Regions from separate parts of the Shewanella sp. 5S214 genome, predicted to be linked through region 2. Evidence: predicted binding sites of a transcription regulator. Region 2 holds the regulator's gene; the other holds the start of a gene.
The links. Region 2 encodes MetJ, which represses methionine synthesis genes. Its sites were predicted from a motif close to TAGACGTCTAGACGTCTA; they were not measured.
Positions count from the first base shown of each region.

Region 1: the regulator MetJ is predicted to act here: its motif matches at 2,329-2,346, upstream of metK (methionine adenosyltransferase).

Region 1 covers NZ_JBGOOV010000008.1:139,744-143,964, reverse strand. Annotated here, with positions in the region: gene tkt (transketolase) at 1-1,837, opposite strand, end outside; gene metK (methionine adenosyltransferase) at 2,377-3,528, shown strand; gene ACED29_RS07680 (GNAT family N-acetyltransferase) at 3,686-4,221, shown strand, end outside.
Region 2 covers NZ_JBGOOV010000004.1:183,965-188,185, forward strand. Annotated here, with positions in the region: gene ACED29_RS04205 (DUF3373 domain-containing protein) at 1-548, opposite strand, end outside; gene ACED29_RS04210 (cytochrome c) at 701-1,030, opposite strand; gene ACED29_RS04215 (sulfite exporter TauE/SafE family protein) at 1,340-2,077, opposite strand; gene metJ (met regulon transcriptional regulator MetJ) at 2,272-2,586, opposite strand; gene metB (cystathionine gamma-synthase) at 2,794-3,963, shown strand; gene ACED29_RS04230 (bifunctional aspartate kinase/homoserine dehydrogenase II) at 4,104-4,221, shown strand, end outside.

The DNA.
Region 1 (4,221 bases), on a different contig from region 2:
CAATAGCAACACGCTTAGTGACACCTTTTGGTAATACAGATTCTTTGTAAGCAGCATCTTGCTTATCAAACTCAGTCGTAGAAGGCATAGAAACCACGCGCACTTTCTGGCCGAGTTTGCTTAACTCAGCGGCTGAATCCATGGCTAATTGCACTTCGCTACCGGTTGCAATTAAGATCACATCAGCAGTGCCTTGACAATCAGACAGTACATAACCGCCTTTAGCAACGTTAGCTAATTGCTCCGCAGTACGCGCTTGAGCCTTAAGACCCTGACGACTGAAAACTAATGATGTTGGTGCATTACGGCGCTCAATTGCCGCCTTCCATGAAACAGCCGTTTCTGCTGCATCACATGGACGCCATACTGCCATATTTGGCGTTAAACGTAAGTTAGCTAATTGCTCAATAGGCTGATGCGTTGGACCATCTTCGCCTTGACCAATAGAGTCATGGGTATAAACGAAAATGTTTTGAATACCCATTAATGCTGACATACGTACTGCGTTACGCGCGTATTCCATAAACATCATGAAGGTAGCGCCATAGTTAATAAAACCACCATGCAACGAAGCACCGTTCATAATACCGCTCATACCGAATTCACGTACACCGTAATAGATGTAGTTACCGGCAGGATCGTCTTGAATACCTTTTGAGCCAGACCACAGCGTTAAGTTAGAACCAGCTAAGTCTGCGCTACCGCCAAGTAATTCTGGCAACATAGCACCAAAGAAACCAATCGCATTTTGAGACGCTTTACGGCTCGCAATACCTTCGGCTTTATCTTGGCTTTCTTGGATAAAGGCTTGTGCTTTTGCTTCAAAATCAGCAGGTAAATCACCCTTTAAAACACGGCGATCATATTCTGCAGCAAGTTCTGGGAACGCAGCTTGATATGCAGCAAACTTGTCATTCCATAATGACTCATTCGCCTCACCTTTATGTTTCGCATCCCAACCAGCATAAACATCAGATGGGATTTCAAAAGGAGCGTGTGGCCAGTTTAAGAACTCACGAGCGGCTGCAATTTCAGCATCACCTAATGGTGCACCATGACAATCATGGCTGCCCGATTTGTTCGGAGAACCAAAACCAATAATGGTTTTACAGCAAATCATCGATGGCTTATCGGTGACAGATTTAGCTTGTTCAATTGCTGCACGGATGGCATCAGGATTATGACCATCAACATCAGCAATAACATGCCAGCCATAAGCTTCAAAGCGCTTAGGCGTATCATCAGTGAACCAACCTTCAACATGACCATCGATAGAAATACCGTTGTCATCCCAAAATGCCACTAACTTACCTAGGCCTAATGTGCCGGCTAATGAACTGGCTTCGTGAGAAATACCTTCCATTAAACAGCCATCACCTAAGAAACAGTAGGTAAAATGATCAACAATATCGTGACCTGGACGGTTAAACTGAGCCGCTAAGGTTTTTTCGGCAATCGCCATACCAACAGCATTGCTCAAACCTGCGCCTAAAGGACCGGTGGTGGTTTCAACACCTGGAGTATAACCATACTCAGGATGACCAGGTGTTTTTGAATGTAATTTACGGAATTGCTTTAACTCTTCAATCGGCAACTCATAGCCTGATAAATGCAATAAAGAGTAGATAAGCATAGAGCCATGACCGTTTGACAGAACAAAACGATCGCGATCGACCCAGTTAGGATTAGTTGGATTGTGCTTTAGAAAATCATTCCATAGCACTTCGGCGATATCAGCCATACCCATTGGGGCACCTGGATGACCAGAATTGGCTTTTTGAACCGCATCCATACTTAAGGCGCGAATAGCGTTAGCGAGTACTTTACGAGATGACATGCTCTCTCCTGCTTGTTTGTAAGGTCTAGCGGGCAATTGTGAAGCCATATTTTCCCCTACAAGGCGATGTGACGCAAATTAAAATTTCTCTCATTACATTTTTAGTCAGTAATAAGCTCACTTTTACCTATTAAGGTCGTCTTACCGCTGATGTTTATTGGGTAGATAACATGCAAAAGCCCCGTAATGAACAGTTACACACTGAGTAATTATTTATTGACAGTCAGCTTAGAAAACAGCGCTGTGTAAATAAAACCTCAACTTGTCTCAACACACAACACCTCATAATCATCCTCAATATTGTTCAATTAATGGCACCAAAGTGTTTAAAGCAGACCAACAAAAATGATTAAAACTTAATTTAATCATAAGTTTAATTAACCCATTAGCTAAACACACTCATAGAGAGTAAAAAATATTCATGCACTACTGCACAATTATCTGCTTAAATTCGTATTAAGGGGTGTTATCAAATTAGATTTCGACTAAAATAGACGTCTAGACGTATATTCAAATGCAACCAACGAGATTTTCCTATTATGGCAAAGCACTTGTTTACCTCTGAGTCGGTCTCAGAAGGTCATCCAGATAAAATCGCCGATCAGATTTCTGATGCGGTATTAGACGCAATACTTGAGCAAGATCCAAAGGCTCGTGTTGCGTGCGAAACGTATGTTAAAACCGGTATGGTATTAGTGGGCGGTGAAGTCACCACTTCTGCTTGGGTAGACATTGAAGAAATTACCCGTAAAACCGTCCGCGAAATCGGTTACACCAATTCAGATATGGGTTTTGATGCTGATTCATGTGCGGTACTTAATGCCATTGGCAAACAGTCACCAGACATCAATCAAGGCGTTGACCGCTCAGATCCTGCTGAACAAGGCGCTGGCGATCAGGGCTTAATGTTTGGCTATGCCAGCAATGAAACCGACGTATTAATGCCTGCACCTATCACTTACGCTCATAAGCTAGTTAAGCGTCAGTCAGAAGTGCGTAAAGACGGCACTTTACCTTGGTTGCGTCCAGATGCAAAAAGCCAAGTAACCTTTGCATATGACGATGGCAAAATCATCGGTATCGATGCGATTGTATTGTCAACTCAACATCGTGAAGACGTAACACAAGCAGATTTGATTGAAGCCGTAATGGAAACCATCATCAAGCCTGTATTACCTGCACAATGGTTAAACAAAGACACTAAATACTTTATCAACCCTACTGGTCGCTTTGTTATTGGTGGACCTGTTGGTGATTGTGGTTTAACAGGACGTAAGATTATCGTTGATACTTACGGCGGAATGGCGCGCCATGGTGGCGGTGCATTCTCAGGTAAAGACCCATCGAAAGTAGACCGTAGCGCAGCTTATGCTGCACGTTATGTGGCTAAGAATATTGTTGCTGCAGGTCTTGCTGATCGCTGTGAGCTACAAGTGTCTTATGCTATTGGTGTTGCAGAGCCAACATCTATCAGTATCGAAACATTCGGTACTGGCAAAGTGTCTGAAGAAGTATTGATCAAATTGATCCGTCAGCACTTTGAGCTGCGTCCTTATGGTTTAACCGCAATGCTAGATTTGGCGCGTCCTATCTATCAACAAACTGCAGCTTATGGCCATTTTGGTCGCGATATATTCCCTTGGGAAGCGACAGATAAAGCTGAGATTCTCCGTGCTGATGCCGGACTATAATAAGCTAGGTATCGATATAGCCTTAACGCTTGTTGGCTAAGCTAAAACGATATCAAACATAAAACCGCCATTTGGCGGTTTTATGTTATTAGCGCTATCCAATTTGCACTAGCAGATGTAATAAGGTAATGATTTAATCTCGACACTGGGTCTCATTATGTATCAAGCCACTTGGCTAGAAAAAAATATAATAGCAAAGCAAGCTGTTGCACCGCCATCCATGGGGGCGGCACCCATTGAAGGTGATTCGATTGCGAATAAGTCGATTGCGAGTCATCCTACCGCTTTAGAAGGCAACGCGATTGAACTTGCTGAAAGCAAACTCTCAGCGATAAAGCTCTGTGCAATAAAAGAATGGTCAGCCATTAAATTATTCTATCGTCAGCATATGCCTTATGCGCGATTAGCTCAAAAAGAAGCCATAGCAGTTATTAATCACCTAAACTCAAGCGCTACTGATAATCAAGACAGGAGTGATGACGTTAATAGAGCGACATTCAGACCGCGAAATATTATTGCCGCTATAAGAGTCAAACCGATAGGCCACTATCAACTGGTAAATGGGTTGTTAGTTCACCCCGACTATCGTGGCCAACACCATGCAAGCCACTTATTACAGTTTATTGCACCTAGATTAAAGACTAAACATTGCTTCTTATTTGCTCACCCATGGTTAATAGGCTTATATCAACA
Region 2 (4,221 bases):
TCTCCCCAACTCTTAAACATGGTTAAGCGTCCGGCAAAGCTGACGTTGTCCCATACTTTGGCATCAATGTTTAGGCGTAACCGGGTAGTGTAAAATATGTCGTTATTAATATCTTGTTGGGTTTTTTGGCCTAACACCATTGGCATAATGCCTTGCAGCATACCGCTTTGAAACGCGCTGGCTAAATCAGGATTAGCCATCATCATTTGGCCCAATGGTGAGGTGGCACTATTTGGATCGCCAAATGCTCCTGACATGGCTTTCGCGCCAAAATCAGAAAAGTTAACGTTCATGGCAGGGTTCCATGTGACATTTTGATAATGTAATGAGTGTGCTTTGGTTCTAAAGTCACCAGTGATGGACACTCTGTCCAGTGCCGTATGGCGCTCAGTTTTATCAACCCGTGAGTTTAAGTCGTCAAGATCTTCGGTAATGGTGGCCAGTTGTTGTTTAAGATCGGCAATTTTTTGTGCATCGGTGTCTGCCGCTAAGCTAGCGCCGCTCATGAAAAGCGCATTAGCTACAAGTATTGATATCAGAGTTCTCATCATCTTTCTCTCCCCCTAAACTTGCCAAATGTATAAGCTGATGTGGCAAATTTTTGGTGTAAAAATCCCTGAGGCTAAGCCTCACTATTTTGTCAGTTTGGTTATTGGCTGATGTTGACGCTTAAGACGACAAGGCCCTAAGCTGTAATGACTTAGCCACAGGTTGCTGGTTGGTCTGAATCGGCTGCGTGGTCATATAAAAACTGTTGAATATCTTTCAAGTCTTTTTCTGATAGCGCCTCGAAAACAGCAGGTTTGGCTTTATGCATATCACGGGTGAAAAAGCGATCCCACTGGCTCATGGTTTTGGTCATAGGGGTGAGCTCTTTGCCTTCACTATTGGCACTGTGGCAAGCTTTACATTCTTTTTTATAAAGATGTTTACCTTTTTTAGGGTTACCACCTTCTGCAGCCATTACTTGGCTACCAAGAGAAAATGCAATCGCGATTGCAATACCAACTTTAACGTAAATGTTCATCATTTTATCCTCTACAAAGCTTTTTATGGCTGGTGCCTTAGCAACATATATTTATTGTTTTGCTGTAAATAATGTTACCTAAAAGGGGGTAGTGTTAATTTGAAGTAGATCATATCCATGAGAAAAAACTAATTGAAAAAAAGTTAATTGATAAAAATCTAATGGAGTTGGTGTGATGCAGATCTATTGTCTAGAGGGTAATAGTTTGCTAGAGGATAAATTAACGTTTAGTGACAGGGATTCAGCCACATAAAATAATGCGCAGCCCTGTTTATTGGAAGGTCATTTGATAAAGAGAATCAGTGAGTGGCGTTAAATTAATGCGATTGTCGACTTTATTACTAATATTGTTGCGCTAATGCTACACAATATTAATGTCGCAGCCCGGGTTTTCTCTTTATCGACACGGCCAATTAATCGACCAGAGACAAGGTAGCCAGCAATGACTGAGGGGAGTAATAGCAGTGATAGCCATAAATGTTTTACTTCAACTAAGCCGACAACGGCTAAAATAGCCAATGCGATTAATGAGCTAAAGACAAAAAAGGCTGATAGCGCCGCCCTAAATTGACTGGCATCTTGACCGGCAAGTAAAATGGCCATTGGTGGGCCGCCGATCGCAGCGATATTGCCAAATATGCCCGAAAATACCCCAGCGATAAATAAACTGATGCGATTGATTGGTGCGGTAAAGCGAAAGACGCTTAGGATAACGGCAATAAACACGATTGCTGCAATCACCAAGCCTAGTATGGCTTGTGGTGCAAACAGTAATAACCCAGCACCTAAAAATCCTCCTGGAACACGTCCAAGTAAGGCATATTGTAATCCATTAAACTGTAGGTGGCCGCGCTCTCTAAACAAGGTCATTGCAGAGATTGCAAAACCCATGGCAATAATAGGAACGGGAACTAATTGAGGATTAACAATATACAGCAGTGGGCTTGCTACAACGGCTAACCCAAAGCCAATTAAGCTTTGGGTTAGCGCGCCAAAAAATACAATAATTGATGCCAGTATCAAAGTGGTTGGATCGATAAATGACATCATAATTTCTCTTTAAAATATTACTGCTTATAGCAATCCACATTGAAATTGGATCTATTTTAGGCGTACAGCAACTTTGCCTTTAAAAGACTGCCTCGAATACCACGCTAATCATTTTCGCTAAAAGAGCAAACTTCAATAAGGATTGGTATCAATGGGCAGTTTTAAAGTCGGTGAGGGATTCATTAACCTGTAGGTTATTCGAGCTCTTCCCATTCGATACCCATATCATCCATTAACTTTTTCGCTTCACTTGGAATGCTATCAGGCTGATCTTTTGATAAATCACCGTCATAAGGTAATGGTTGACCTGTGTACGCGTGCAAAAATGCTTCGCATAGCAGTTCACTGTTAGTTGCATGGCGCAGATTATTTATCTGGCGACGCGTCCGCTCATCTGTCAGTACTTTTAATACTTTTAAAGGGATAGAAACCGTAATTTTTTTTACTTGTTCATTTTTTTTGCCGTGTTCGGCATATGGGCTGATATATTCGCCATTCCATTCAGTCATTAACTTACCCTTAACGATAAATACGCTGCAGATTTTAAACCGTTACAATCTCTAGTCAAATTATTGCTACTATTTAATCCCGATGCAAATAGATTTCTCGATGTTTAGACGTCTAAACGTCTATTTTGGTTGACTCGGAGGGAACTCTTCGGTAAATTTGGACGTCTAGACATCTATTGTGTGTTTGTGACTTTTTAGGAATCAATTATGACTCAGTATCAAAGTGCCACTTTGGCCGTTCGCCAGGGTATAGAAATAGACACACAACATGGTGCTATTGTGCCGCCGATTTATTTATCGACCAATTATTCATTTGATGGCCACACTAATCCTCGCGAGTTTGACTACAGCCGTTCAGGTAATCCGACGCGTTGTATATTAGGTGAGGCGATTGCAAAACTTGAGCAAGGTGTAACTGGTGTGGTGACATGTACCGGTATGGCGGCCATTACCTTAGTGACCAGTTTGTTGGGCCCAGATGATTTATTGGTTGTGCCGCACGATTGTTATGGTGGCAGTTACCGTTTATTTACTAACCTGGCCAAAAAAGGTCAATTTAAGTTATTGGTTGTTGATCAAACTGATGCGCAAGCGCTGGGCAACGCGATAGCGCAAAATCCCAAAATGGTCTGGTTAGAAACGCCATCAAATCCATTACTGCGGGTAGTCGATATTAATGCGATCAGTATCGCTTGCCATGAGGTTGGCGCGTTAGTGACGGTTGATAACACTTTTTTGTCGCCAATATTACAACAACCTTTATTGTTGGGGGCCGATATCGTTATTCACTCAACCACCAAATACATTAATGGTCACAGTGATGTGGTCGGTGGCGCTGTGGTGGCTAAAGATGCTGAAGTGGGTGAATTATTACATTGGTGGTCAAATACCCTTGGATTAACCGGTTCTGCTTTTGATAGCTATTTAACCTTACGTGGCTTAAGAACGCTGGCAGTCCGCATTCGTGAGCATCAACGTAATGCGCAAAAAATTGTAGAATTACTCAATGCCAGTGATGTGGTTGCCAAGGTGTATTACCCAGGGCTAAAAGACCATCCGGGTCACGAAATTGCCGCAAAACAACAACAAGGTTTTGGCGCTATGTTAAGTTTTGAATTAACCGGTGGCGAAGCTGAAGTGGTGGCCTTTTTACAGGCATTATCTTTGTTTAGTATTGCTGAAAGTTTAGGCGGAGTGGAAAGTTTAGTTGCTGTTCCTGCCACCATGACTCACCGTGCAATGGACCCACAGGCAAGGCAACAGGCTGGTATTAAAGACACTTTACTGAGATTATCTGTCGGTATTGAAGATGCAGATGACCTGCTCGCGGATATTCAAGCCGGTCTCGCCGCTGTTACTGCGATAAAATCAGCTTGAGTTGGCTTAATTCGAGTTTAAGTTTGCTGTGGTTCCGGCCAAATAAAGTAAAATAGAAAATATGCACTTGCCACACTGTTTATTTCAAATTAGAAGTATAGCTGTCGCAATAAAAGTCTTAGTTGTTTAAGGAGTTAGTAATGACGCGAAGTCATTTACATAAGTTTGGTGGTTCAAGTTTAGCGGATGCAGATTGCTATCGCCGTGTTGCCCATATTTTGCTTACACATGGTCAAAGTGATGATTTAGTTGTGGTAT